One region of the Citricoccus sp. NPDC079358 genome, then DNA from elsewhere that is predicted to be linked to it. Evidence: riboswitches for the same ligand, from Rfam matches in the RefSeq annotation. Region 1 holds a riboswitch; each other region holds the start of a gene.
The links. Region 1 has a riboswitch for S-adenosylmethionine ahead of AB0333_RS09200 (AMP-binding protein). Riboswitches for the same ligand answer to the same signal wherever they lie in the genome.

Region 1 (9,859 bases):
CCAAGGGCACGGATCCCTACTTCTTCCTCATCCAGGCCCTCGGTGAGGCCGGCGTGGACGAGTCGGACGTGACGGTGCAGAACCTGCAGCACGCGGACGGCAATGCCGCCCTGAACAACGGGTCCGTGGACGCCTGGTCCGGGCTGGACCCCATCATGGCCGGGGCGGAGGCCGAGGGAGCCGAGCTGTTCTACCGCAACATCGACTTCAACACCTACGGCTTCCTCAACGCCACGGAGTCCTTCCTCGCCGAGTCCCCCGAGCTGGCCCAGACCGTGGTGGATGTTTACGAGCAGGCCCGCGAGTGGGCCCTTGAGAACCCCGAGGAGACCGCGGCCATTCTCGCCGAGGTGGCCGGCCTCGAGCAGGACGTGGCCACCACCGTCATCGAGGAGCGCTCCAACCTGGACGTGGACCCGGTGCCCGGCCAGGCGCAGCTGGATGTCCTCGAGGTCGTCGGCCCGATCCTCGTGGAGACCGGTGACGTGGCCAGCCAGGAGAATGTGGACCGGGCCCTGGCCGAGCTCCTCGAGCCCTCGTTCGCCGAGAAGGCAACCCAGTGACTACCACCGATTGGATCGACACCTCCCGCCTACCGGACCGGCAATCGGCCGGTGACGGCAAGCCCTTCGGCCCGCCGGCCGGGCAACGTCCCGGGATCAAGGGGGCCCTTTCCACGGGAGCCGGGCGGGCCGTCGTCGGGCTGCTGCTGCCGGTGGTGCTGGTTATCGCGTGGTGGGCCGCGACCGCCGCCGGGCTGTTCTCGCCGGTGCAGCTGCCCTCGCCCTCCTCGGTGGTCAGCGCGGGGATCGACCTGGCCACCGACGGATCCCTATGGCACCACATCGCCATCTCGGTGCAGCGCGTCCTGCTGGGCTTCGTGATGGGCGGGGTCCTCGGACTGGTCATCGGTTCCATTCTCGGCCTGTCCGCCTGGGCCGACGCCCTGCTCGCGCCTCTGATCGGCGCCATCCGCGCGGTGCCGTCGCTGGCGTGGGTGCCACTGCTGATCCTCTGGATGGGCATCGGCGAGGACTCGAAGGTCACGCTGATCGTGATCGGGGCGTTCTTCCCGATCTTCACGAACGTCTATGCGGCGCTCAAGCACGTGGACCCTCACCTGGTGGAAGCCGGCCGTGCCTTCGGCTATCACGGCCTGCGCCTGCTGCGGACCGTGCAGCTACCCGCCGTGGTGCCCTCCGTGTTCTCCGGCCTGCGGCTGGCCCTCGCCCAGGCGTGGCTGTTCCTGGTCGCCGCGGAGCTCATCGCCTCCTCCATGGGCCTGGGATTCCTGCTCACCGACTCGCAGAACAACGGCCGCACCGACCGGCTGATCCTGACGATCATCCTCCTGGCCGTCATCGGCAAGCTCACGGATGCGATCCTCGGCCTGGTGGAGCAGCGGGCGATCCGCCGCTGGTCCTGACCTCCGATCTCACTTTGCGGGCCATGCTCGATGGTGTGCGAGGGACACCACCAAGCATGGCCCGCAAAGTGCTGTTGGCCTGAGGGTCCTACAATGACCGCCGTGTCCTCTTCTGAGCCTTTCCGAGAACCGTCACGACATCCCACCACCGCCGCAACCCCCGCGCACTCGCGTTTTAGCGAGAGTCCCCGCGACTCTGAGTCGAAGACCCTCCGCGCCGCCGGAACGTGGACCGGCCAGCAACAGACGCGGGTGAGCGTCCGCGAGTTCGAGTTCACCGTGGATGAGCCCGAGGCGGTGGGCGGCCGCAACGAAGGTCCTACCCCCATGGAGTACCTCGCCGGGGCAGTGGATGCCTGCATCACCGTGACCGCGGAGCAGGTTGCCTCCCGGCGTGGCCTGGAGCTGACCGGGATCAACACGTATTCGCTCGCCCGGCAGGACCGCCGCGGCCTGGCCGGCACCGCGGACGTCCAGCCGTACTTCCACACCTTCCGGCTGCAGCTGGCCATCGGCACCCCCGAGACGGACGCCACGGCCCTGCGGGACTTCGCGGCCGCCGTCGAGCACTCCTGCCCCGCAGTGAACCTGCTGCGGGACGCGGGCGCGGGCCTGACCGTGGCCTGGACCTTCGCCGGGCGAACAGTGGACCATGACGCCGAGGCCGCCTGCAACTGGGCCCTGGGCTATCAGCCGCGGATCGGCCCAGTGGACGCCCCGGAGCCCGTGTTCACCTGCGAGAACGCCGACGCCGGCCGCGGGACCCCCAGCGGCGCCGCTCCGGGCACACCCGGCCCGGGCACCGACGTCGTGCCGGGTGCCGGCAGGGGGCCCTGCGTATGACCGCCGCCGGACTCTGGACCGTGGCGCTCGCCCTCGCCTACACCGCCTGGCTCGTGGTCGGCGGCCGACTCATGCTCCGGCGCCAGGAGACCGGCAAAGGCGGATTCTTCGTGGGCGGGCGCTCCTTCGGGCCGTGGACCGTGGCGTTCTGCATCACCGGGCTGTTCTCCGGTTCCTCCTACATCGCGATCGTGGAACTGAGCTACCGGACCGGGATCTCCGCCGTCTGGTACGGCGTGGCGGAGACGGTGCAGATCCTGTTGATCGCGCTGCTGCTGGTCAAGCCGTTGCGGGAGAAGCTCGTGGTGACGGTCACCGGGATCATCGGGGACCGCTTCGGCCGTGCCGCGAAGGCCATCGGCTCGGTCATCACCGGGCTGACGTTCCCCATGTACTCCGTGGCCACCACCATCGCGTTCGCCTCTGCCCTGCACGTGGTGACGGACCTGTCCCTGCCGCTGTCCGTGGCCGCGACCGCCGTGGTCCTCCTGGCGTTCCTCTCCGGCGGCGGGATGCGCTCGGTCGGCTTCAGCCAGACCATGAACGTCATCATGATCGGGCTGATGTTCCTCGTCGGCGTCTGGGCCCTGCTCGCCAACCCGGGCTTCGGCGGCGCGGACGGGCTCGTGGCCCGCGCCTCCGCGGCACCCGAGATGCTCGACCTCTCGAACGCCGGGGTGTCCCTGATCGTGGCCTGGTTCGGCACCTTCATCATCAACGTGCCCCTGGCCCAGGCGGCCTTCCAGATGTCGATGTCCGCCCGCACCCCGGAGGACGGCCAGCGGGGCCTGTACCGTGCCGCCGTCCTTGGCATCCCGCTGATCCTGCTGGGCGTGGTCATCGGCGTGGCCGCCGCCCTGGTGCAGCCGGGCGAAGCCCTGCCGCTCGTGGCCGTCCCCGAGTACATCGCGGGAGTGGTGCCGCCGTGGGCCGCGGGGATCTTCTTCGTGGGGTTGTGGGCCTGCGCCCTCGGCTGGGCCGGGCCCTGCCAGTTCTCCGGGGCCACCTCGTTGGGCAGGGACCTCGGATCGGCGCTGAATCCGGCGGCCACGGAACGGCAGCTGGTCCGCTACACCCGCGTGGCCCTGGTCGGGCTGACCGTGGTCATGGTGGTCTTCGCCCTGCTGCGCACCGAGGAGTCGGCCTGGTGGAACGTGATGGCCTGGACCCTGCGCAACGGGGCCATCCTGGCGCCGGTGCTGGCCGCGTTCTTCTGGCCGCTGGCCACCCGGTCCGCAGCGCTGACGTCCATGCTGGCCGGATTCGGCGTGGGTATGGGCTGGTACGCGGCCTCCGGCTTCCATGCCACCGACTTCTTCCTGGGCATGCACCCGGTCTGGGTGGGCATGACCGCCAACCTGCTGGGCATGGTGCTCGTGTCCCTGGCGCAGTCCAGGTGGCGGCTGGTGGCCCCGGGCCGGGCGCGTCAGCGCGGGGTCACCGCGATCATCGCGGCCGGGCTGCTCGTGGTGGCCGGTGCGGCGCTGTGGCCCTGGCTCGTGCAGTTCGGGCTGGTGGGCGTGGTCATGCTCGCGGCCATGATCATGGTCTTCGTGGCGGTGGTCCTGCTGACCGAGGGCACACCGGCGCCCGACGCCGGCCAGGACCCCGCGAACGAGGCCGTTCCGTTCCGCTCGGAGCCGGCTTCCTGACCGGCAGAGGTGTCGCCTACCGTGGTCATCACCACCGCACGCCAGGAGGACCGACGTGAACGACCTGTTCCCGACTGAGCCCGACAGGGATGCTTCGGTCGCCGACATGCCCACCAACACCGTCACGGACCCGGTCTCCCTGGCACGAGTGCATGAACGCCTCCTGGTCCCGAACTTCCCGCCCCGGGAGTTGGTCTCGGTGCAGGAGCTGCTCGAAGACGTCGACCGGGGTTCGGCCACGGTGCGCGTAGTCGGTGACCCTTCTGACCCTTCTGACCCGGTGGCCGTGGCCATCACTGCCACCTTCACGGATTCCCCGGCCGTGCTGCTGAGCTACGTCGCCATTCGCGCCGACCAGCGCGGACGGGGCGTGGGCACGGCGTTGCTGTCCGGGCTGCTGGCCGGCATCACCGCGGACCCGGACGTCTCCGTGGTCCTCGCCGAGGTGGAGCATCCCGCGCACCATCAGGCCCACCCCGTCCACGGAGACCCAGCCGCACGGCTGCGCTTCTACGCCCGGCTCCGCGGCCAGATCCTGGACGTGCCCTACTTCCAGCCGGCGGTCGACGAGACGCAGGACGCCGTCTATGGCATGCTCCTGCTGGTTCTGGCCCCGCCGGACCGCTTCGTCCACGGGCAACGGTTGCTGCCGGAGGCTGGGCTGGCCGCCGCCCTGGAGGAGTTCATGGCCGGGACCGATCCGGAACGGTACCCCGTCGGCCCCCTGCTGGAGGCCGCTGGCCAGCCCGGGGGCGTCCGGATGCTGACCATCGCAGAGGTAGACCACGCCCCGGTGGTCCATCGCCCGTAGGCCGGAGGCAGCCCCTGCAGGGGCCACGGCCCCAGTCTCGGGCCGCCGCGCGGCTACTGCATCCGCGCGGACTCCGCGTCGATGAAATGCTGCGCCCGCTGGAGGGTGTGCGAGGAGTAGGTGCCGCCGGCCCGCGCGTCGAGCAGGACGGACTGTTCCACGTCCACGAGCTGACGGCGCAATTCACGGTGCTGCTGGGCATGGCCGTCCGGATCGTCCTCATGGACCATGGCTGCCAACGCCTCCGTGGACGCCAGGCCCCGGCTCCGGGTCCGTTCCAGCACCTCGGGGGCGAAGGGTTTGCCGTTCTCCCGCTGCAGCGTCTGGTTCTCCAGGAAGGCCTGGCGGGCGGCGATGATCTCCTCTGCCAGGCGGGTGACCTCACGGCCCTCGGCCTCCTCGCTGGTGCCCTTGATGCCCAGCACGCGGATCAGCAGGGGCAGCGTGCCGCCCTGGATCACCAGCGTGAAGATGGCGACGGAGAAGGCGATCAGGATCAGCTCGGCCCGGTAGGGGATGTCCGAGGGAAGCGACTGGGCGGCCGCGAGGGTGACGGCACCGCGCATCCCGGACCAGGCCAGCACGGCACCGCCGCGCCACCCGAGACTGTGGGTGGCCTGGAATTGGGCGTCCGCCCGCCATCGCTGCAGCCGCGCCGCGCGCCGTGGGTTGGCCTCCTCATCGCCTTCGGCGACGGCCTCCAGGGCGGCGTCCAGCTGCTGGGCCACCCCGGGGATGCGGCGCTGGCGGGCCCGGAGCCGGGCGATCAACGGGACCACGAACAGGATGCGCACCCCGAAGAGGATCACCGTGCAGGCGGCTGCGAGGACGACGGCCATCCACAGCCCCCGGCCGGAGGACTCGGCATCCGCGACGATGGAGGTGATCTCGAAGCCCATCAGCAGGAACACGCCGTTCTCCAGCAGCAACTGGATGGTCCGCCAGTTGGTGCGGTCGGTGATGCGGTCCACGGCACTGAAGCGCTTGGGCGCCTGATGCCCGGTGACCAGCCCGGCCGCCACCACGGCGATGACGCCCGAGGCCTCCAGGTGCTCGGCCGGCATATAGGCCAGGAACGGCACGGTCAGGGAGATCGCGGTGGTGAGCACGGGCTGCTGGCGGATCCGGGACCGGGCCCACACCGTGAGGGCGCCGACCAGCAGCCCGACCGCCACCCCCGCGAGGACCGCGTAGACGAAGTCGCCGATGGCGCCCCAGAACGTGATGCTGCCGGCGGTCGCGGCAATGGCGGTGCGGAGCATGACGAGCGCCGTGGCATCATTGACCAGCCCCTCCCCCTCGAGGATCATCACCAGCCGCGGCGGCAGTCCCAGCTTCTTGCCGATGGAGGTGGCGGCCACGGCATCCGGCGGGCTGATCACGGCCCCCAGTGCCACCGCGGCGGCGAAACCGATGTCCGGCAGGACCCACCAGATCAGCCATCCGGTGGCGAAGGCGGAGGCGATCACGAGCAGGACGGACAGTGCGCTGATCGTCTCGAGGTCGCGGCGGAAGTCCGTGATGGGGACGTTGACCGCGGCCGAGTAGAGGATCGGCGGCAGCGCGATCATCAGGATCCACTCCGGCTCCAGCAGAATCCTGGGCGCACCGGGGATCAGGCTGCAGCCGATGCCCACGATCACCAGCAGGATGGGTGCGGCCACGCCCAGCTTCGGCGCGAACAGTGAGACGAGGACGATGATCAGGACGCCGGCCACGGCCAGCAGTGCGAATTCTTCCATGGGGCCTCCCCGTCCCGGTGGCGTGGCGTCACCGTTGCCCATCCAGACTAATCCCGGCGCCGTAGCACGGCTTCACCGGGTTGGCTCGGCCGCGGGGGGCGGACGTACAGTGGAATCGACCATCCCGAGCGGCCGAGAGATCTGGCTCTGTGACGCCGCAGCAACCCGTGGTCGACGCCGGCCCCCCTTTCCGGGGGCGGCTTCGGCCACCAGGTGCTACCGCCAGATTCGATGGAAAGAAGGTTCTGTCTTGTCTGTTGCCCCCACGACCACCACCGAAACCGGCGCTCTCCCCGCCCCGCTGCCGGCCCCCTTGCCGGACTCTGTCCTGAACTCCGCCGATACCACCGTCCACCCCGGCCGGCCCGCGCCCCTGCTGCACGGCGGCCGCGGCGACGGCCAACCGGTGGACGAGGCGGACCGCCTGGCGTTCTGGGATCAGGCCGCACGCCGCCTCGACTGGGACACCGAGTGGCACACCACCCACTCGTGGACGGCCCCGGACCCGGAGGCCGAGCGCGGCCCGGAGATCCGCTGGTTCGAGGGCGGCACCCTCAACGTCGCGGTGAACTGCGTGGACCGGCACGTGGACGCCGGCCGCGGGGAGAAAGTGGCCCTGTACTTCGAGGGCGAGCCGGGCGACCGCCGCGCCGTGACCTACGCGCAGCTGCAGAAGGAGGTCAGCCAGGCCGCCAACGCGCTGATCGAGCTGGGCATCGGCCAGGGCGACCGCGTGGTCGTCTACCTGCCCGTGCTGGTGGAGACCATCGTCATCACCCTGGCCTGTGCCCGGATCGGAGCCGTGCACTCGCTCGTGTTCGGCGGCTTCTCCGCCGAGGCCCTGAAGTTCCGCGTGGAGGACACCGGCGCCAAGCTCCTGGTCACTTCCGAGGGCCAGTTCCGCCGCGGGAAGGCCGTCCCGGTCAAGTCCCACGCGGATGAGGCCGTCTCCGGGGAGAACAACATCGAGCACGTACTGGTGCTCAACCGCACCGGGCACACGGACACCAGCGAGGGCACGCTGAACTGGGTCGAAGGCCGGGACGTCTGGTGGCACGAGATCGTGGACCGCCAGCCGGAGACCCACACCCCAGAGTACTTCGACGCCGAGACCCCGCTGTTCATCATGTACACCTCCGGCACCACCGGTCAGCCCAAGGGCCTGGTGCACACCTCCGGCGGCTACCTCACGCAGGCCAGCTGGTCCTACGACTACCTGTTCTCCCACACGGACGTCTCCGCACGGGATCAGGACGTCCACTGGTGCACGGCGGACCTGGCCTGGGTCACCGCGCACACCTATGAAATCTACGGGCCGCTCTCCAACGGCGTCACGCAGGTCATCTACGAGGGCGTGCCGAACGCCCCGCATCCGGGACGCCACTTCGAGGTCATCGAGCGCTACGGCGTCACCAGCTACTACACCGCACCCACCCTGGTCCGCTCCCTCATGGGCTGGTTCCCGGAGGGCATCCCCGCAGGACCGGACGGGTATGACCTGAGCAGCATCCGCCTCGTCGGCACCGTCGGTGAGGCCGTCAACCCGGAGGCGTGGACCTGGGCGCGCACCCAGATCGGCCGGGACCGGCTGGCCAGGTTGGACCGCGAGGCACAGGCTGAGACCGGCGACGCCGGCGCGCGGGTCCCGCGCGACGGTTCCGTGGGCGTGCCCATGGTGGACACCTGGTGGCAGTCTGAGACCGGCGCGACCATCCTCTCCCCGCGCCAAGACGACGAGCGGTTCAAGCCCGGTTGTGGCTCACGTCCGCTGCCGGGCGTGGACGTGGCCGTGGTGGACGACTCCGGCGCCCCTGTTCCCGCCGGCCTGCAGGGCAAGGCCGTGGTCACCCGCACCGGGCCGGCGATGGCCCGCACCGTCTGGGGCAACCCGCGCCGCTACTACTCCTCGTACTGGAAGGACTACGCCGAGCAGGGCTGGTTCCTGGCCGGGGACGGCGCGAAGTATGACGAGGACGGGGACATCTGGATCCTGGGCCGCATCGATGACGTCATCAACATCTCCGGCCACCGCCTGTCCACCATCGAGATCGAGTCGGCCCTGGTCTCCCACCCCGGCGTGGTGGAGGCCGGCGTCTGCCCCGTGCCGGACGCCAAGACCGGGCACGCCGCCGTCGCGTTCGTGGTGGCCCGCGAGGGCTATGCCGAGGGACGCGGGTCCGCCACGGACGCTGGGACCGGTGCGGCCGGCGTCGGGACCTCCGCCGGTGGCACGCACCGGAGCCCAGCAGAGGAATTGCGCCAGCACGTGGGCACCGTGATCGGGCCGGTGGCCAAGCCGCGGGACGTGGTCTTCGTGCCGGACGTGCCGAAGACGCGCTCCGGCAAGATCATGCGGCGCCTGCTGACCCAGCTCTACGAGGGCACCGCCCTGGGGGACACCACGTCCCTGCAGAACGAGCCGTGCGTCGAGCAGATCGCGGACGTCATGGCGACGCGCCGCTGAACGGTTGGGTCTGGAGGGATTCACGCAATCAGCCGCATAAGGTGTGAATCGCTCCAGACTCAACGGGGGCGGGCGGCTTAGTCGTCCGCCTTGCCGTAGGTCCAGTACGAGGACAGGGACAGCATCTTCCGGTCCACCCCGCGCTCCTCGGTCAGGTGCCGGCGCAGCCGCTTGACCATGGACTTCTCCCCGTGGACGAAGGCGTGTACCCGGCCGGTGGGCCACTCGGCCCGGCCGATCCCCTCCACGGTGGCCGCCAGCTGCGAGCGCCCCAGCCGGTACTCACCACCCCGGTGCAGCCACGTCACCTCCACGCCCGAGGGCACCGTCAGTTCCCACTCGTCGGCGGGTCCGCCCACCTCGATGAAGACCTGCCCCGTGGCGTCCTCTGGCATCGCGGCGAGCGCGGCGGAGATCGCGGGCAGGGCGGATTCGTCCCCCACCAGCAGGTGAGCGTCCGCGGTCGGGTCCGGGGCGTACTTGCCGCCCGGGCCGGCGAACGCCACCTGATCCCCCACCGTCGCTGCTGCCGCCCATGGTCCGGCCACCCCGGAGGCCCCGTGCAGCACGAAGTCGATCACCACGGTCCCGGCCTCGGCGTCCACCGAGTGCACCGTGTAGGTCCGCCGGACGGGCCGCTGATGCCTCGGCAGGGACTTGCGCAGCGTCTGCACGTCGTAGGGCGGGGACAGCCCCAGTGCCGGGTCCACGAAGAGGATCTTGACGTACTTGTCCGTGTAGTGGTTGTCGCGGAAATCGGCGAATCCCGGGCCCCCGAGGGTCAGCCGTTGGAAGTGCTCCCCCAGGCGCTCCGTGGAGACCACATCCAGGACGACCTGCTTGCCCTTGCGACGGTCCGAAGAATCGCGGGTCTCCACCGGCCCCAGTGCCCCCCGGCCCGAGACGCCCTCCTGGTGATCG
Region 2 (9,859 bases), on a different contig from region 1:
CGACCGCCACCGCGCCCTGGGGCGCTGGAGGCCTCGGCAAACCACCGCCCAAGGACCCCACGTGAACTCTTCCGCACCTGCCCCTCAGCACGTCCCCGCCCGCTTCGCCCCCACCGGCACCGGCCTCTATGCCATCTTCACGGCGGTCATGGCCGTCGTGCTGATCCTGTCCAACCTCGGGGCCTCCAAGGGCGTGACCTTCGGGCCCATCGTCACGGACGGCGGGTTCTTCCTCTTCCCGTTGGCGTACATCATCGGAGATGTGGTCTCCGAGGTCTACGGATTCAAGGCCTCCCGGCGTGCCATCGTCACCACGTTCGCCCTCTCGGTCTTCGCCGCGCTGTGCTTCTGGGTCATCATCGCCCTGCCCGGTGCCGAGTGGTACGACGGCCAGGATGCCCTCGTCCGTACCCTGGCGCCCGTGCCCCTGATCGTGCTCGCCTCCCTGCTCGGGTTCCTCGTCGGCCAACTGGCCAACTCCTGGCTCATGGTCCGCCTCAAGCGCCGCTCCGGCGAACGCCTACTCTTCGGTCGGCTGGCAGCCTCCACCCTGGTGGGTGAGTTCCTGGACACCCTCGTGTTCTGCTCCATCGCCGCCGGCGTCATCGGCATCACGGACCTGCCGACGTTCCTCAACTATGTCCTGGTGGGCTTCGTGTTCAAGTCCGTCGTCGAGATCGTCCTGTCCCCGGTTACCATGTGGGTCATCGGCCGGGTCAAGAAGGCCGAGCCGGCCTACGCCACGGTTCCCGAGGCGTAGGGAACCGAGACTTCACGCAGCCTCGGTCACCGGGGAAACTGGGCCGATGGCCCACCCGAAGATGTACGACGACGGCGACCCGCACTTCCAGCGCGTCCGCGCCTTGGCCTTGGCCCTTCCCGCGGCGGACATGAAGGTCTCCCACGGGCGGCCGGCGTTCTTCACCCAGAAGGTCTTCGCCTACTACGGGGCCTCGGTCAAAGACTCGGATAACACCCGGGATAGGTCCCGTCCGGCAGCCGCCGGGGACGGTTACGTCCAGCACCCGCAGGCGGTGGTGATCAAACCCGAGGAAGCCGACATCTCGTTCCTGGAGCAGGACCCGCGGACGTTCCGACCGGCCTATCTGGGACGCTCAGGCTGGTTCGGCATCGACGTGGACGGGCTCGATCCGGCCCAGGACGAAGGATGGGATGAGATCGCAGAGTGGCTCGAGACGAGCTATCGGCTCACCGCTCCGCTCCGGATGGTCAGGGATCTTCCACTGCGGGAGTGAGTGGACGTGCGTCTCACCGCATCCCGCAGGGGCAGTGAGGGAGATTTCGTGGGCCGGTGCGGGGACGGAAACACCGCAGAAACGCACGCTTCCTAGGTTGGGGGGTATGCCCGCCCCTCACCCCTGGAGTGATGTTCCATGTCCTATGTCAGCCCGCCAGACTTCGTGAAGCACATGGTCGACGCCGGTGAGTCCAAGGTCTTCATGTCCACCCGGGACACCCTGATCCGCTCGTTCATGGCCGGTGCCATCCTGGCTCTCGCCGCGGCGTTCGCCATCACGGTGACCGTGCAGACGGGCGATGCCCTCGTCGGTGCGTTGCTGTTCCCGGTCGGATTCATCCTCATCTACCTGCTCGGTTTCGACCTGCTGACCGGTGTCTTCACCCTGGTCCCGCTGGCCTGGATCGACAAGAGGCCCGGCGTGACCATCGGCGGTCTGCTGCGCAACTGGGGCCTGGTCTTCGTCGGCAACTTCGCCGGAGCCTTCCTCGTGGCCGTCATGATGGTGGTGACCATGACCTACGGCTTCCAGACCCCGCCGAACGAGGTGGCCCAACAGATCGGCTCCATCGGCGAGGGGAGAACCGTCGGCTACGCCGAATACGGTGCGGGTGGCATGCTGACCCTCTTCATCCGCGGCGTGCTCTGCAACTGGATGGTCTCGACCGGTGTGGTCGCGGCCTTCCTGGCCAAGGACGTCGTGGGCAAGGCCCTGATCATGTGGATGCCGGTCATGCTCTTCTTCTACATGGGATTCGAGCATTCCATCGTCAACATGTTCCTCTTCCCGGCGGGCCTCATGCTGGGCGGTGAGTTCTCCATCATGGACTACCTCGTCTGGAACGAAATCCCGACCGTGCTCGGTAACCTCGTGGGCGGCCTCTCCTTCGTGGGCCTGACGCTCTACGCCACCCACTACCGCACGGCGGCCAAGCGTCAGCCGAAACTGCCGAGCCTGTCCGACCACGCCGTGAGCCGCTGACCATGGACCCCATCATGCATAAGGCGCACGCTGCCGACCTCGTCAATGCCGCACGCATCCGTGCCGGTCTCACCTGGGCGGGACTCGCCGCCGCCATCGGAGCCGCACCGGTGTGGACCACGGCCGCGCTGCTGGGACAGCACCCGATGACCGCGGCCCAGGCCGGCGTCGTGGTCGAGATGCTCGGTCTGGGCGACGACGTGGCCGAGAGCCTGCAGCAACAGCCGGACCGGGGCAGCGACCCGGCCGTGATGCGCGATCCCACGATCTACCGGTTGATGGAGGCCATGTCGGTCTACGGGCCGGCGCTGAAGGCCCTGATCCACGAGGAGTTCGGGGACGGCATCATGAGCGCCATCAACTTCAAGGCAGACGTTACCCGCCGTGCCGATCCGGACGGCGACCGCGTGGTCATCACCTTGGACGGCAAGTTCCTGGACTACCGCTGGTGACCGACCAGCACTGACCTGTCCAGGCCGTCACAGACCGTCATCTGAGGCGGCCGGGGACGGTCGGGCCGGCATTTCGGCACGGAACCGGGCGCAGATGACGCCAGGCCCCTGAACATGACCCGAGGCTTGGCGGCCGCGAGCTGACTGCCTAGGGTCGAGAACAGAATCACGAGATCCGGTGCTAAGCCCTGGCTGGCCGGACGGCAACCCTCTCACCGTAGTGGGGTGCTCCAGGTGATGATTCGGCCTCCGGAAACCACCGCGGGGCAAGTACGGCACCACCGTGAATGCGTGTCCCGGCCGTCAGGCTATGACGACGCCGTGTTCCGGGCCAACGCCATTCCGGTGTGCCATGGCTGACGGGGACACCCATGACGGACACCACTCACCTCGAACACCGCACCGCGCCTTCCAGCCTGCCCACCTTCGATGAGCTGCGGGCAGCCATCGGCCCCGCCGGGCCGACGGACGCCCAGCTCACCGCGCACTTCGCCCCGGTCTTCGCGGCCGTTGCGGCGGGATCGGCACAGCGCGAGCAGGATCACGAGCTGGCGTTCGCCGCTCTAGAACATCTCCGCGGCGCGGGATTCACGCGGGTGCGGCTCGGCCGCGACCACGGGGGCATCGGGGCGAGCCTGCCGCAACTGGCCGATCTGCTGGTGGAACTCGCCGCCGCGGACTCCAACCTGCCTCAGGCGCTGCATGGGCACTTCATGTTCACGGAGCAGCACGAGAACGAGCCCCAGGGCGCGGTCTCCGAGTGGTGGCTGGCCGAAGTGGCGGCCGGGAAGATCTTCGGCAACGCCCTGGTGGAGCTGCCGCCGTCAGCAGGCCGGCGTCCCGTGCACTGGATCGACGCCGACCCGGACACCGTGCAGGCGGCTGCCGCCACGGGCACCACGGAGGTGGCCCGCCTGACGGGTGACAAGTTCTACTCCACCGGGGCCATCTTCGCCGACTATCTGTTGGTCTCCGCAGTCCGTCCCGGGCTCGAGGAGGACGGTCCGATCTTCGCGATCATCGACGCCCGTGATCCTGGGGTGCAGCGCATCGACGACTGGAACGGCTTTGGCCAGCGGCTCACCGCCTCCGGTACCACCACCCTGGACCACGTCCCCGTGCGGGCCCAGCGGACCCAGGAGTTCAACGTCCCCACGGGCGTGCTGGCCTACACCGTCCTGTGGATCGTGCTGGCGGCCACCCAGGCCGGGATCGGCGCCACCGCGCTGGCCGAGATCACCGCGTTCGTCCGAGGTCGGCGTCGTACCTATGACCACGCGACGGCGGAGACGCCGGCGGAGGACCCGCTGGTGCACCAGGTCATCGGTGCCGTGTCCGCCAAGGTGGGCTCGGCCCGGCACATCGTGCGGGGCGCCGCGGCCGTGGTGGAGGAGTCCTTCCTCCAGGTCCGGGGCCACACCGACCTGGAGGACCCGGTAGTGCTCCAGGCCCACGCCCGGGCCAACATCGCGCTGTCCGAGGCGACGCTCGTGGTGTCCGATCTGATCCTGGAGGCCACCAACCAGATCTTCGAGTCCGGCGGGGCCTCGGCCACGGATGCCAGCCGGCAACTGCACCAGCACTGGCTCAACGCCCGGACGATCGCCAGCCACACCCCGCTGATCTACCGCACCCAGGCCGTAGGCGACTACCGGATCAACGGTGCCATCCCGCCGTTCCACTCCACGGCCCGCAACTCCGCCGCCGCGGAGGCCGCCACCCCATCCACCACCGAAGGAGCATGATGACCACCACCGCCGAGCGCACCACCGCGCCCTCCTCCGCCGCCTCCACCGGAAGCGAACCGTCCGGCCAGGCCTACCGGACCGTCCGGGAACGGCTGGCCCCGGTGTTCGCCGCCATCGCGGACAGCGCCGCCGAACGGGAGGCCGAGCACATCATCGACCGCGACGCCGTCCGGCGGTTGGCCGCGGCGGGGTTCACCTCCCTGCGGGTGCCGGTGGAGTACGGGGGTGCCGGACTCTCCTTCGCGGAGCAGGCCCAGCTGATCGTGGAGCTGGCGGCGGCGGACTCGAATCTGGTCCAGGCCCTGCGTGCGCACCTGATCAATCAGGAGAACGTGCTGGGGCACCCGGACCCGGTGTTCCGGAACCGGTGGCTGCGCCGCCTCGGGGACGGGGCCGTGGTCGGCAACGCCGTCACGGAGATCAACAACGCTGTGGGGGAGGGGACCACCACGCTGGTCCAGGACGCAGAGGGCACCTGGAGGCTCAACGGCACGAAGTACTACTCCACCGGGACGCTCTACGCCGACTGGATCATCGTGGCGGCCGTGGACGCCCAGGGTGAGGAGATCGCCGCTACGGTGTCTGTGAACGCCCCCGGGATCACGAGGCTGGACGACTGGGACGGCTTCGGCCAGCAACTCACCGCCTCCGGCACCACGGTGTTCGAGAACACGCCGGTCGAGGCCGAGGAGGTCTACACCGGCGGCCTGGATGACGGCACCCGCGTCGCCACCGGCCAGGCCAGCTGGCAGTTCCTGCACCTCGCGGCGTTGACCGGCATCGCCGAGGCCATCGTGCGGGACGTCAGCGCGTACGTCCGCGGCCGGCGTCGTTCTTTCAGCCACGGGACCGCGGAGCTGCCGCGGGATGATGCCCAGGTGCTCCAGGTGGTCGGCGAGCTCTCCTCCGCCGCGTTCGCCGCGCGGGCCGCCTTCGAATCGGTGGTCTCCGCGCTGGGCGGCGTCCTCGAACGGGAGGCCGCCGGTGAGGACCTGCCGGAGGAGGACACCAACGCCCTCTATGTCCGCGTCTACCAGGCCCAGCAGGTCATCGCGAAGAACGTCCTGGCCGCGGCCACCCACCTGTTCGAGGTGGGCGGCGCCTCGGCCCTGAGCCAGTCGAGGCGACTGGACCGGCACTGGCGCAATGCCCGCGTGCTGGCCAACCACAACCCCCTGATCTACCGGTCCCGCCTCCTCGGGGACTGGGAGGTCAACGCCACCCCGCCGGCCCGTTCCTACCGCATCGGCTCCGTGCCGAACGCCCAGTGAACCCGAACCCCGATCAGCATCCAGGAGTACCCATGAGCACCGAGAACACCACCCCCGCCCACATCACCCCCTCCCACACCGCCCCGCGCCCGCTGCGCTTCAACGCGTTCGTGATGAACACCACCAGCCACATCCACCACGGCCAGTGGCGCCGCGAGGATGCCGGCCAGACCGAGTTCACGGACGTCAACACGTGGATCAACCTCGCGAAGACCCTGGAGGCGGCCAAGTTCGACGCGATGTTCTTCGCGGACGTGGTGGGCCACTACGGCGATGCGGACGCGGACTACTCCGTGTACGTCAACGAGGGCCTGCAGATCCCGTCCAACGATCCGACCGTGCTGCTCGGGGCGCTCGCCGTGGTCACCGAGCACATCGGCCTGGCCACCACCTCGAATGTCTTCCAGTCCCACCCGTTCCAGTTCGCCCGCCAGCTCTCCACGCTGGACCACCTCTCCGGCGGCCGCATCGCCTGGAACATCGTGACGGGCACGCAGGACAACGGTTCGCGCAACTTCGGCCTGCCCCGGCTGACCGACCACGCCGAGCGCTACCGCTGGGCCGCGGAGTACATCGACGTCACCTACAAGCTGTGGGAGGGATCGTGGGACGAGGACGCGGTGGTCAAGGACCGCGCGGGTTCCCGCTACTCGGACCCGGAGAAGGTGCACAAGATCCACCACGTGGGCGAGCGCTACTCGGTGGAGGGCCCGCACCTGCCCTCCCCGTCCCCGCAGCGCACGCCGGTGCTGTTCCAGGCCGGTTCCTCCGCCTCCGGCCGTGACTTCGCCGCCCGCAACGCCGAGGCCGTGTTCATCATCGCGACCACCCCGGATGTGGCCCGCCAGCAGATCGAGGACACCAGGCGCCGCGCCGTTGAGGCAGGCCGGGCACCGGAGGACATCACGTTCTACCAGGGGCTCAGCTTCGTCATCGGGGACACCGAGGAGGAAGCTCAGCGCAAGCTGGAGGAGTACGAGCAGTATGCCTCCCTGGACGGGTACCTGGCCCATGCCGCCCTCGTGGACCCGGACGGCCGGGTCTATCCGCCGGAGACCCCGCTGAAGGACCTGGAGACCAACACCCAGAAGGGCTTCGCCGAGTGGGTCTCCAAGGCGATCACGGACCGTGAGCCCGTGGTGGCGGACATCGCCTGGCGTAGCCACCGCAACAGCCGCGTGGTGGGCACCCCGGAGCAGATCGCCGACCAGCTGGAGCAGTGGCAGGCGGCCGGCGTGGACGGCATCAACGTCATCAACTGGGTCATCCCCGGCTCCTTCGAGGAGTTCGCGGAGAAGGTCCTGCCGGTGCTGCGTGAACGTGGCCTGGCCCAGTCCGAGTACGCTCCGGGCACCCTGCGCCAGAAGCTCTTCGGCCGCGACCGGCTCCCCGAGACCCACCCGGCCGCCCAGTACCGCGGAGCCTTCGCCCGCGTGGAAGAGACCGTGCCCGCCGGCGCCTGACCCCCGCGCCTCCCGGCCACGAGAGCCGCCCAGCGGCCCGAAAGGAACCCCATGAACACCCCACCCTCCCCGAACGCGCCCGAAAACCGGCGCGGTCCGGACGGCCAGACGGCCACCACCACGGCCGGGACCAAAACCAGAACCAGGCCACGACGCCGGCCGGGCGCCCTCACCGCCGGCCTCGCCCTGGCCGTGGGGTCGGCCTTGGCCCTGTCCGCCTGCTCATCCGGGGCCGCGGGCCCGCAGGAGCAGGCGGCACTGACCGGCTCCGCCACGGGGCCGGTCCAGGGCGGCGTCCTCGAGTACGGGCACCTCCAGGAGCCCAACTGCATCTTCGGCGGCTGGATCCAGGAGAACTTCACGGCCCGCCAGGTGCTGGACAACCTGGTCTCGGCCACGGAGGACGGCTCCGTGGTGCCGTGGATCGCCACGGACTGGGAGGTCTCCGAGGACCGGACGGTGTGGACCTTGAACCTGCGGGATGACGTCCACTTCACGGACGGCACACGGTTGGACGCGGAGGCCGTGGCCTACAACTTCGACTACTGGATGGATGGCGGCAACGGCACGGCGGCGGCTCATCTGGGCGGGTTCTACGACCACTCCGAGGTGGTGGATGCTGACACGGTGGAGATCCACCTCTCCGCGCCGTTCGCCCCGTTCCTGTCCACTCTCTCGCAGTCGTACTTCGGCCTGCAGTCGCCGATGGCGCTGCAGACCCGGACGGTGGAGGAGAACTGCACCGAACCGATCGGCTCCGGCCCCTTCACGGTCAAGGACTGGAAGCGCGGCGAGTACATCGAGTTCGAGCGCAACGAGGACTACGACTGGGCGCCGGAGAACGCGCGGCACCAGGGACCAGCCCACCTGGAGGGCATCCGCTGGAACATCGTCCCGGACGGCACCTCGCGCTACGGCTCCCTGCTGGCCGGAGAGATGGACGCGATCGGCGAGGTCCCCGCCGTCAACATCGCCGAGGCGCGCCAGCGGTATGACTTCACGCAGTACATCACCCCCGGCCGGCCCGTGGTCATCAACCTGAACACCGAACGCGGCATCTTCACCGACCAGGCGGTCCGCCAGGCCCTGAGCCACGCCACGGACCGCGAGGCGAACATCGAGTCGGCCTTCCTGGGCACCGTCCCGTTCGAGCCCAGCGGCTACCTCTCCCAATCCACGCCCGGCTATGACGCGGACGCGGCCCAGCAGTACCCCTTCGACCTGGAGCAGGCGAACGAGCTGTTGGACGGCGCCGGGTGGACCGGTCGCGCTGAGGACGGGACCCGGATCAAGGACGGGCAGCGGCTGCAAGTGACAATCGTCTACGGCCTGAACACCATCGTCACGCCGGACGGCAACACCGCCATCCAGAACTTCCAGGAGCAGGCCCGGGCCGCCGGATTCGACATCGAACTGCGACCACTCACCCCCTCCGAGAACTTCTCCGGCGCCTACTCCACCCCGGACAGCTATGACGGCAGCGTCGGGTACTGGACCAGCCCGCACGCCGGGATCCTCAACATCAACTACCGGCCCTCCACCGAGGAGGCGCCCAACGGGGCCAACACCACGTTCCTGGACAACGAGCAGGTGTTCACCACCATCCAGGAGGCCCTCCAGGCGCCCACGGCCGAGAAGGTCTTCGCGAAGTTCTCCGAGGCCCAGTATCAGCTCAGCGAGCTGGCCCCCGCGATCGGCCTGTATACGCAGACCAACACCCTGGCGGTCTCAGACCGGGTCAGCGGCCTGTGGCTCGAGCCCGCCCAGGGTGGGCCGATCTTCCACGACGCCCACTTCACCTCGGACGAGGCCCGGGACTCCTCTCAGGGCTTCTCCGCAGAGCACGCAGAGAACGAAGGCTGAGCCATGTCCGTCATCACCGAAACCCTCACCACGGCACCCGCCCAGCCCTCAAGCCCGGAGCCCGTCCGGCGCGGGCGCCCGGTCACCTCGACCGCCGCGCTCATCGGGACGAAGGTCCTTGGCGCGCTGTTCGTCATCTGGGCCGCGGCCTCGATCACCTTCCTCATCCAGTCCCTACTGCCCGGGGACCGCGCCACGCTGTTGTTGAACCAGCAGACCGGCCAGGTGCAGGAGCGCTCCGCCGAGGAACTGGCGCCGATCAACGAGCAGTTCGGCTTCGACGAACCGCTGATCACCCAGTACGTCACCTTCCTGGGTGGCCTACTGCGCGGGGACCTGGGCATTTCCTACACCCTGTACCAGCCGGTCACCACCGTGATCGGAGACCAGATCGTCCCCACTCTGGTCCTGACGTTCACCGCCCTGGCCGTGGCCTGGGCTCTGGCGATCGTGCTGCTGCTGCTCACGGCCCGCCGCACGCCCTGGGTGTCCCGGCTCTTCTCCGGTCTTGAGTCCGCGGCGGCCGCCCTGCCGCAGTACTGGCTGGGCATCATCCTGCTCGTCGTGTTCTCCCTGTGGCTGGGACTCTTCCCGGTGGTCTCGGGAAGCGGCACGGCCGGCCTGGTGCTGCCGGCGCTGACCCTCGGCATCCCGCTGGCCGGCTTCCTCGCCCAGGTGATGCGCGCCGAGTTCGAGCGGACCCTGGACGAACCGTTCGTCCTCACCGCCCGAGCCCGCGGCATGTCCGACGGCGGCGTGCGGCTGCGCCACGTGCTGCGCCACTCGTTGTTGCCCGGTCTCAGCCTGACCGGCTGGGCGGTG
Region 3 (9,859 bases), on a different contig from region 1:
CCTGCGGGCCAGGTTGTAGGGGTGGTTGTAGGACGTGGAGGCGGTGGCGATGACCCCGATCCGCTCGGTGGCGGCCGCCACAGCCGTCAGCAGGACGATGGGATCCAGCTTCCCCGTAGGTTGGGCCGGATCCCCCTGGAAGGCGGGGCCGTCCGCCAGGAAGATGGCATCCAGGGTGCCGCGCTCGGAGATCTTCGCGATGTCGGTGAAGTACTCGACATCCGTCGTGGCGGTGGCGGGCACCTCGCCGTACTGACGGGCGGCCGCGTGGCCGCCCAGCCCCAGGATGTTCATGCCGATGCTCATCTGCCGTGATTGCCGGGTCATGGGGTCCTCTCTCTTTCGGACTGGTCCTGCGCCGAATTGGAGCAGGTCACGTGCGTGGACTTTCCGGATGCTCGTGGCACGGCGTCGATGAGCGCCCGCGTGGAGGGCTGGGTGGATTCCTCGAAGACCTCCCGCACCGGGCCGGACTCCACGACCGCACCGCGCTCGAGCACCGTGACCGAGTCGGCCACTTGCCGGATCAAGCTCAGATCGTGGGAGATCAACAGGAACGTCAGGCCGTACTGGTCGCGGATATCGAAGAGCAGGTCCACGATCTGTGCCTGCACCGTCACGTCCAGGGCGGACGTCGGCTCGTCCAGCACCAGGACCGAGGGCGAGAGCACGAGAGCTCGCGCGATGGCCACCCGCTGGCGTTGGCCGCCGGAGAGCTGGCTGGCCTTGCGCCGCCAGAGGTCGTGACCGAGGCCCACGCGATCCAGCATCCTCTGGGCCTGCTCCAGCGCCTCCCGGCGTCCGAGTCCGCGGATCCGCAGAGGCTCGGCCACGAGCCGTTCCACCGGGATGCGGGGGTTCAGGGCCGAGAGCGGATTCTGGTAGACGAGTTGCAGCCGTTCCGGGGAGGAGTTCACCACCCCGGGCGTCCGCCCCAGCCGCTCACCGAACACCTCGATCTCGCCGCCGTCGAACCCGGTCAGGCCGGCGACGATCCGGGCGATGGTGGTCTTTCCCGACCCCGATTCGCCGACGAGCGCGTGGATCTCCCCGGCCGCTACCTCGAAGCCCACGTGGTCCACGGCGCGGACGCCGGGCACGAAGGACTTGGACAGGGCGCGGACGCTGATGCCCGGTCCCCCGGGATCGCTGCCAGCGGCGGCGCTTCTCCGTCCATCCGCCGCCTCGGCGAGCCGGTCAGCGTACTTGTCCGGGTTGAGGGCGGGTACGTCGGAGAACAGTTGCCGCGTGTACTCGTGGACGGGACGGTGCAGAACCTCGTTCACCGTCCCCTGCTCCACCACGCGGCCGTGCCGCAGCACCACCACGCGGTCCGCCCGCTCCGCCGCCAGTGACAGGTCATGGGTCACGAGGATCAGCGTCAGCGAGAACTCGCGCTGCAGGGAGGTCAGCAGGTCCAGGATCCTCTTCTGCACCGTGACGTCCAGGGCGGAGGTGGGCTCGTCCGCGATCAGGACCTCGGGCCGGCCCGCGAGGGCACTGGCGATCAGCACGCGCTGGAGCTGGCCGCCGGACAGCTCGTGCGGGTAGGACCGGTAGCGGTGCGCGGCGTCGAGGATGCCCACGTGCTCCAGCAGCTCCAAGGCCGCCCGCGCCGCCTCGGTGGAGCCCACGCCGCGGGCCTGCACCACGGACTCCGCGATCTGCTGGCCCACCGGCATCAAGGGGTCCAGGGAGCCCAGGGGGTCCTGGGGGACGTAGCCGAGGACAGTTCCCCGCAGCGGCCGCCACTGCCGGTCCGTCAGCGAGGTCACGTCCCGGCCGCCCAGCGTGAGCCGCCCGGCCTCGATCCGTCCGTTGTCCGGCAGCAGCCCGGCCAGCGCGGAGACCACGGAGCTCTTGCCGGAACCGGACTCGCCCACCAGGGCAATGGTCTCCCCGCGGGGAACCGTGAAGGACACGTCCTCCACGCCGGTGGTGCGCCCCTGGGGCGAGCTGTAGGTCAGGTGCAGGCCGTGGACCTCGGCGACGAACGGCCCGGCGTCCGCCGCCTCGACAGGGACGGTCGCCGCGGACCGGGCCAGGGTGGTGGTAAGTGTCATCAGGAGAACTCCTTTCTGAGCCGCGCCGCGAGGCGCTGCAGGTGGGACAGCGAGAGGACGGTCAGGACGATGGCGAGTCCGGGACCGATCAACAGCCAGGGGGCGGACATCAGGTACTGCCGCCCCTCGGAGACGAGCAGGCCCCACTCCGGTTGCGGCGGTACCGCGCCGAAGCCGAGGAAGCTCAGTGCGGAGATCCAGATGATGGCCCCGCCGAACTGCAGGGGGATCAGCGTCAGGACTGGGCCCAGGGAGTTCGGCAGGATGTGGTGGACGAGCGTGCGCGCCCGGCCCGAGCCCTGGTGCTGCGCGGCCTCCACGAACGCCGAGTTTCGGATGCGCAGGACCTCTGAGCGGGTGATTCGGGCGAAGTTCGCGATGGAGGAGATCCCCACGGCGATGGCCGCGTTGATGGCTCCGAAGCCGAGGGCCACGATGACCACCATGGACAGCAGCAGCCCCGGGACGGACAGCAGCACATCCACGATCCGGCTGACCAGGGCGTCCACCCAGCCGCCGAGGTACCCGGCGAGGAGGCCGAGGACGATTCCCCCGGCCAGCCCCACGGTGACGGCCACCGCCGAGGCCGAGAACGTGGTGGTGGTCCCGAAGACCAGCCGTGAGGCCAGGTCCCGGCCGAGGTAGTCCGTGCCGAGCAGGTGCGCGGCTCCCGGTGCTTCGAGGATCTGCCCCGCCCCAGCCTCCAGGGGGTCGTAGGAGGTCAGGAGCGTGGGTGCGGCCACGGCGATGAGCAGTCCCAGGACGAAGAGTCCGGACAACCAGTCCGCGGGCCGCAGCGTGCGCAGCACCGCCCGGACGCGCTGGCGGCCGGTCTGCCCCGGGGCCAGCCGGGAGTCGCCGTCCGACTCCGGGGAGCGTCCGTCCCGGGGCGCGAGGACGCCGGCGGTCGGCAGGGAGGTGGTCATGACGTTCCTTTCGGGAGACTGACATTCGGGTCACCGGGAGGACCCGCTGGACGGCGCGCCGGACGCCGGGCCACCCGGGACTCCGTGATCACGATGCGGGGGTCGATCAAGGGATAGATGAGGTCGGCGATCAGGTTGACCACCGAGTACAACGCGGCCACGAACAGCACCACGGCCAGCACCACCGGCGAGTCCTGCGAGCGCACGGCCTGTTCCGTCACCAGGCCGAGCCCCGCCCGGTTGAAGACGGACTCCACGATCACCGAGCCGGCGATCAGGTCCGCGATCGTGAGGGCGAGCAGGGTCAGCGCCGGAATGGAGCCGTTGCGCAGCAGGTGCCGGCCGATGATCCGCGAGCGCGACAGGCCCTTGGCTTTGAGCACCTTGACGAAAGGCTGGTCGTTCGCCTCGCCGAGACCCTGGATCAGCACCTGCGTGACGGAGGGGCTCACCGCGATGCCGAGGGTCAACGCCGGCAGGATCAACCCCGCGGGACCGTCGGTGTCCAGGGCGGAGACCCAGCCGAGCTGGTAGGAGAACAACTGCAGCAGGAACAGCCCCACCAGGAAGCTGGGCGTGGACAGTGCCAGGGAGGGGTAGACGTTGAGGGCGGCCCGCACGGCCGCCGAACGGCTGAACACGGCGAAGACGGCCACCAGCGTGGCGATGAGCACGGCGATCCCGAATGCCACGAGGGCCAGCAGCAGGGTGGATCCGATGCCCTGGGCGAAGAGGTCTCCCACAGCCCGGCCGGTGCCCAGCGAGTAGCCGAGGTCCCCCTGGAACAGCCGGCCGAGGGTGATGAGGAACTGCTCCACGGCGGACAGGTCCAGGTTGTAGTACTCGATGATGACCTGGGCTTGTTCCGGTGGAACCGGGTTCTGCGGGTTCTCCAGGCGGTTGCGGACCGGGTCCCCCGGCAGCGCGAAGAGCACCCAGTAGGTCAGCAGGTACACCAGGGCCACCACCAGCAGCGCGTGTCCCGCGCGCCCGGCCACGTACCGTCTCATGCCGTGCCCGACGCGCGGTCGCCAGGCTCGGGGCGAGGCGGCGGTTCCCGAGGCATCGGCCTCGTCCTCCGGGGAGACGGTGCTTCCCGGTGCGGCGGGGTGCTCCCGGACCCCGGCCGTCACTTCTCCTCCGTCCAGGCGCCGTAGAACAGCGGGCGGGCCTCGGCGCTGAAGCCGAAGTCGTGGACGGTGGGCTGCACCGCGAAGATCTGGGAGTCCTTGATCAGCGGCACGCTGTAGGCCTCATCGATCACGTGGTCCTGGAGATCACCGAGGATCTCCTCGCGTTCGGCGGGGTCCGTCTCCGTGGCCTGGGCCTCGAAGAGCTCCTCCAGCTTCGCGTCCCCGGAGGGCAGGGCGAATCCGTTGGTCCCCTCCGGGTCCCAGGAGGTCCTCAGGGTGGCCCACGGGGCCGGGTAGGGCCACCCGGAGCGAGTGGCCGCCACGTCCTCCGCGGCGTAGGCGGCCGAGACCTGCGAGTAGTCGGCGTCCCGCAGTTCGAGGTTGATGCCCAGCTCCTTCAGCTGGGCCTGGACCAACTGGTACAGCGGGCGGGCGGTGCTGTCATAGACGTCGATCACCGTGATCAGGTGCAGCTGCTCGCCGTCCTTGACCCGGTACCCCTCGGCATCACGTTCCGTGTAGCCGGCCTCGTCCAGCAGCTGGTTGGCGTGGTCCGGATCGTACTGCAGGGTCTCGCTCGCATCCTGGAACCCGAAGGCGTCCTCGGTGACGATGCTCTGCGCCACGTCCCAGTTCTCCGTGTAGAGGTCCTCGACGATGCGCTCCCGGTCGATCCCGTCCCGGATCGCCTGCCGGACCCGGACGTCCTGCAGGGCGGGGATCTGCTGCTTCAGGATCCACTGGTTGGTGGCCCCCAGCCCCTGGGCGGAGATGATCTGGGCCCCCTGCTCCGCAAGCTGGGTCTCGTCACTGGGCTGGATGTAGCGGATGGCGTCCGCCTGCCCGGAGCGGAAGGTGCCGATGCGCACGGTGTCATCCGTGACGGCGCGGACCACCACCCGGTCCAGGTAGGCCTCCCCCTCGTGGCCGACGCCCTCGGGCGCCCAGTCGTAGCCCTCACGCTTGGCGAAAACGATCTCCTCGCCGTACTTCTCGCTCTCCACCACGAAGGGGCCGCTGCCGATGAGCCCGGTGATCTGCTGCTGCTCCTCCAGTGAGGCCTCGATGGTGGCATCGGCCACGAGGGAGGCGGACCAGCCCGAGAGGACGTCGAGGAACTCGGCGTACGGGTGCTCCAGGGCCACCGTCACGGTGTCCCCCTCCGATTCCACGGACTCGACCGCGGGGAACTGGTTGTTCGGCTGGATGCCCTTGGCCTCGTCCCCGTCGGCCTGCCACTGGAGGTTGCGTTGCACGCTCGCCGCGTCCAACGGCGTCCCGTCCGAGTAGGTCACCCCCGGGCGGATGGTGAACTCGTAGGTCAGGCCGTCCTCGGAGACGTCCCAGGACTCGGCGATGTACGGGAGCAGTTCCCCGGTCTCCGGGTCCTTCCAGACGAGCCGGTCGGTGACGTTCTCCACGTAGGCACTGTCCTGCCACGTCCCGGCGCCCTGGAGCTGGGTGGAGCGGGAGGCCTCGGCGTCGAGGTACGTCAGGGTGCCCCCCTCCTTCTCCACGGGTCCGGTGGAGGCCGTCTGACCGGCCGGGCTGCAGGCGGCGAGGGCCAGGGCCAGGGGCGCCGCGGCCAGCCACAGCGTGGTCCGGCGGGATGTTCTGGCGGGATGGTTCTGGGTGGTCATGACTGGTTCTCCCCGGTGATGGTGGGTTGGCGTGCTTCGATGAGGTGCCGTGTCGAATGGGTGATGAACGGCCCGTGGGTCTGGATGTGGTCATGCAGGTCCTTCAGCCGACATCGGTGGTGCGCCACGGTGAATCCGGGCACCCACCAGATGACCTTGCGCAGCAGGTAGACCACGGCGGCCACGTCATGGATCTCGATCCTCAGCCGAGCCCTGCGGAGGTCGACGACCTCCAGTCCTGCCGCCCGCGCGTCGTCCGCCTCCGCCTCCGGGTCCCGCACGTGGCGGGCGCCCGGCTGGGGGCCGAGGAAGAACTCGATGAGTTCGAACGCGCTGGCCGGGCCCACGTGCTGGGCGAGGTACGTGCCCCCGGGCTTCAGGACCCGGGCGATCTCCTCCCACCAGAGGCTCGCGGGGTGCCGGCTGGTGACCAGGTCGAAGGCCGCATCGGCGAACGGCAGCGGCGGCTCATCCGGGTCCGCCACCACCACCACGCCGCGGGGGTGGAGCCGGGCGCTGGCCCGTGCGAGGTTCGGCGGCCAGGACTCCGTGGCCACGGCGGTCGGTGGGAACGTCTCGGCCTGCGCCAGGACCTCCCCGCCGCCGGTCTGGATGTCCAGGGAGGCGGAGGCGTCCCGGAGCTGACGGGCGAGCTGGCCGGCGTAGCCCCACGGAGGCCGTTCCTCTGTGGCCCGGCCCTGCAGCCAGGAGAAGTCCCACCCGGTCACGTCCGCGGATTCGCCGGCCTCGAGCAGTTCCTCAAAGGTGGCGGCCATGGTCAGCGTCACCCCGACCGGCATTGCCTGCTGGCCCGGCTTGGCCCTCTGGGGCCTCCTGGGCGTCCTGGCCCTCCTGGACTGCCGGGGCGCCCGCCGGCCCCTTGCCGCCCCAGAGCGCGAACTCGCCGGTCAGCAGGTACTCGCCGACCGCCCGGGCCCGGTACTTCGCGGGGTTGTGGCTGGCGATGGTGCGGGCGTTGCGCCAGTGCCGGTCCAGGCTCCGGCTGGTGCTCGTGGCCGAGGCCCCGCCCACCTCGAAGATCTCGGTGGTGGCCCGCTGCACCAGCTCAAGGACCACCAGCTGCGCCTGGAATACCTCCCGGGCCAACTGTGCGGATTCCTCCGCCAGGGACGCCACCTCATCCTGAGTGCCTTCCCGGGCCCCGTCGGCGGCCTTCCGCGCATACGCGTCCAGCGCCGCCACCTGCCCCAGCACGATCAGCCGGGCGGCGTGGGCCTTGGCGGCGACCTCCCCGACCACGGTCTGGACCACGTCCTCCTCCCGGGGCGCCAGCTCGCCCCGGTGGGCGAAGGTCCGCCGCCGGGGGCGGACATAGTCCATCGCGTCCTGCACCGCCGACTGGGCCACTCCTGCCGCCACCAGGAGCAGGATCACCTGGAAGAGCCCGACCCCGAACCCGGCCTGCGGATCCTCCGGCTCGAAGGCGCGGATGTCCTGTGGGTCCACGGGCACGTCGGTGAGGGTGAGGCCGCCGCTGGCGGTCAACTGTTGGCCGAAGCCGTCCCAGTCGTCCGCCACCCGCACCCCGTGGTGGGAGGCGTCCACCAGCACCGAATGCCGCGTCTCCCCTCGGACCGCGGACAGGGAGATCCAATCCGCGTAGATGCTGCCGGTGGTGTAATACTTCGTACCGGTGACGGTCCACCGCCCGCCGCGCTCCTCCAGCCGGGTGGTGATCTCCGTCAGCTCGTTGCGCTCCGAGGCAGCATTGCCGATCAGCGCCCCCGCACCGATCCGACGCAGCCACTGATCGCGGTGGTTCCCGGGGGGCCTCAGCAGCAGCCGCTCCAAGAAGGCGATGTGGCCGCGCAGCAAGTGCGCGACGTTCGAATCGGCCGCGGCCAGGTCCACCAGCAGGGCAGCGAATTCGCTCAACCCCACGCCTCGGCCTCCGAACTCGAGGGGGACCCGCAGCGCGGTGAAGCCCGTCTGCTTCAGCTCCTCCACCACCAGGAACGGCAACTCCCGAGACCGCTCGCGCTCCACGGCACCCGCGCGGATACGGGAGAACAGGGGTGCGAACTCGGCGCGGATCTCCTCGGCGCTCGCACGGGCCGGCGCCGGGGTAGGTGAAACAGTGGTCATGGGTGCCCTCTCGGATGGCCTCGCCGAGCAGCGATCATCCAGGGATGTCTTCGGCAGGCTGTACTTGCCGGTCACCGCTGCGGGCCGGCCGAATCATCACCTGGTGCACCCCACCACAGCGAGAGGGTTGCAGTCCGGCCAGCCAGGGCTTCGCACCGGAACTCGTGATTCTGGGGACGAGGCTACGAACTCACGGTCCTGTCCGCATCACCTGATTAATCTGACGACTTCTACGCTCCGGTGTGCGCGAAGACCGCCGAGACCACGCCATAGGTCGTCATGGGAGGTCATCTCTTCATGACCTGGCCTGCCACGTCGTCCGAAACCGGCCAGGCTGAGCCCTCAGGCCTCGGCCTCCTGGCGCGAAGCCCGCGCCAGCCGTTCGACGAGCTCGTCCGGGATCGGCTTGCGCGGCGAGAAGGTGATGCCGGTCTTGGTCGCCTTGAGGCCGGCGGCCGCGATGTCATCGGCATGTGCGGAGAGGGCGCCCGGCAGGAGATACAGCCCGCACTGCTTGCTGAACGCCGCATAGCTCGCGACGACCGTGCCACCGATGCTGAACCCCGGCATGTTGTAGGCCACCATCTCCTCCGCCTCCGGCAGAGTGCGGGCCAGGATCGAGCGTAGGCGCTGCAACTCCGGCCGGAACGGCTCGGGTGCCGCTGCGATGTAGGCGTCGTGGTCGGCGATCGTCGTCATGGGCGTGCCTCGCTCCTGGTGTTGTCAGTGGTCCAGATTCTCGCTCCCGGAATCCCGGGCCGTCCATGGTCCTGTGGCCGAACGCCCGCCCGGGTCACATCTGCCTGGCTGCTTCGGGTCGGTCCCCTGCGCCGGACCCCGCCCGGCGATAATGATCGCATGCCTTCCGCTGACGAGCTCCTGGGTGCACGCGCCGCCACCGCACTGACCCGTTCCATCCGGCGGGTCGTGCCGGGGACGGACCTGCATTCGTTGCCCCGAGCCGCGGAGTCGCTCGACGGCCTCGCCCTCCGCGAGCGCGCGGACCTGCTACGGGAGGCTCTCCTGGTCGACCTCCCGGGCGACTATCAGTCACTCGCCCACGTCATCCGTCAGGCGCGGGACAGCAGCTCGGATTTCTCCGGCTGGCTCATCTGGCCGGTCACCGGTGCGGTCGCCGCCCGGGCCGTCCAAGAGAACACCGCAGCAGCGTTCACGGACGCCATGGCCCTCCTGGCAGAACTCACGGGCCGGCTCACCTCGGAGTTCTCCCTCCGCACCCTCCTGCGTCACGACCTGGACCGAGGACTGGCGATCATCGCCGTGTGGACGGATTCCGCGGACGAGCACATCAGACGCCTGGCCAGCGAGGGCACCCGCCCCTACCTCCCCTGGGCGGTGCGCATCCCGGCCATCACCGCCCATCCCGGCGTGACCGTGCCCCTCCTCGAGGCTCTGTACCGGGATCCCAGTGAGTACGTCCGGCGTTCGGTGGCCAACCACCTCAACGACCTCAGCCGGGATGCCCCGGACCTCGTTGTCTCGACGGCCCAGCGATGGCTGGCGGACCCTGGTCCGCAGACGCCTGCGCTGGTACGCCACGGTCTGCGGACCCTCCTCAAGAACGGCCACCCAGGGGCACTGGACCTGCTCGGATTCGGGCCCGTGTCCGTCGACATTGACGGGCCGCATCTCACCGAGGCCCGGGTGCCCTGGGGCGGAGAGGTCCGCTTCACCGCGGTGGTGCGCAACGTCGGCCCGGAGCCCGCTCGTCTCGCCATCGACTACGTGATCCACCATCGCAAGGCCAACAGCACCCTCAGCACCAAGGTCTTCAAGCTGACCACCCGGACCCTCCAGCCCGGAGAGGAGATGGCCGTGAACCGGTCGCACTCCTTCCGGGCGATCACCACCCGCCGCTACCATCCCGGTGGCCACGCGGTCGCCCTGCAGGTCAACGGGATCTCCACCCTTCCGGTGCCCTTCGAACTGTTACCCGCGGATCAGGCCCTCAGCCTTTCTTGAGGACCCGG

Region 2: linked by a shared signal. The riboswitch ahead of AB0333_RS12150 (acyl-CoA dehydrogenase) and the one ahead of AB0333_RS09200 (AMP-binding protein) in region 1 are both predicted to bind S-adenosylmethionine.
Region 3: linked by a shared signal. The riboswitch ahead of AB0333_RS07490 (acyl-CoA dehydrogenase family protein) and the one ahead of AB0333_RS09200 (AMP-binding protein) in region 1 are both predicted to bind S-adenosylmethionine.

Annotation. Positions count from the first base shown of each region.
Region 1 is NZ_JBFBLI010000006.1:54,637-64,495, reverse strand. It holds gene AB0333_RS09230 (aliphatic sulfonate ABC transporter substrate-binding protein) at 1-563, shown strand, start outside; gene AB0333_RS09225 (ABC transporter permease) at 659-1,426, shown strand; gene AB0333_RS09220 (OsmC family protein) at 1,679-2,269, shown strand; gene AB0333_RS09215 (sodium:solute symporter family protein) at 2,266-3,921, shown strand; gene AB0333_RS09210 (GNAT family N-acetyltransferase) at 4,028-4,732, shown strand; gene AB0333_RS09205 (sodium:proton antiporter) at 4,786-6,474, opposite strand; SAM riboswitch class I at 6,591-6,712, shown strand; gene AB0333_RS09200 (AMP-binding protein) at 6,725-8,938, shown strand; gene AB0333_RS09195 (siderophore-interacting protein) at 9,016-9,859, opposite strand, start outside.
Region 2 is NZ_JBFBLI010000009.1:99,255-109,113, reverse strand. It holds gene AB0333_RS12170 (queuosine precursor transporter) at 62-760, shown strand; gene AB0333_RS12165 (MmcQ/YjbR family DNA-binding protein) at 807-1,256, shown strand; gene AB0333_RS12160 (formate/nitrite transporter family protein) at 1,395-2,240, shown strand; gene cynS (cyanase) at 2,255-2,692, shown strand; SAM riboswitch class IV at 2,857-2,971, shown strand; gene AB0333_RS12150 (acyl-CoA dehydrogenase) at 3,064-4,437, shown strand; gene AB0333_RS12145 (acyl-CoA dehydrogenase family protein) at 4,434-5,711, shown strand; gene AB0333_RS12140 (LLM class flavin-dependent oxidoreductase) at 5,744-7,174, shown strand; gene AB0333_RS12135 (ABC transporter substrate-binding protein) at 7,226-9,037, shown strand; gene AB0333_RS12130 (ABC transporter permease) at 9,041-9,859, shown strand, end outside.
Region 3 is NZ_JBFBLI010000004.1:257,339-267,197, forward strand. It holds gene AB0333_RS07460 (LLM class flavin-dependent oxidoreductase) at 1-327, opposite strand, end outside; gene AB0333_RS07465 (ABC transporter ATP-binding protein) at 324-2,063, opposite strand; gene AB0333_RS07470 (ABC transporter permease) at 2,063-2,989, opposite strand; gene AB0333_RS07475 (ABC transporter permease) at 2,986-4,122, opposite strand; gene AB0333_RS07480 (ABC transporter substrate-binding protein) at 4,119-5,762, opposite strand; gene AB0333_RS07485 (class I SAM-dependent methyltransferase) at 5,759-6,538, opposite strand; gene AB0333_RS07490 (acyl-CoA dehydrogenase family protein) at 6,522-7,868, opposite strand; SAM riboswitch class IV at 7,924-8,038, opposite strand; gene AB0333_RS07495 (DUF1801 domain-containing protein) at 8,211-8,567, opposite strand; gene AB0333_RS07500 (DNA alkylation repair protein) at 8,727-9,851, shown strand.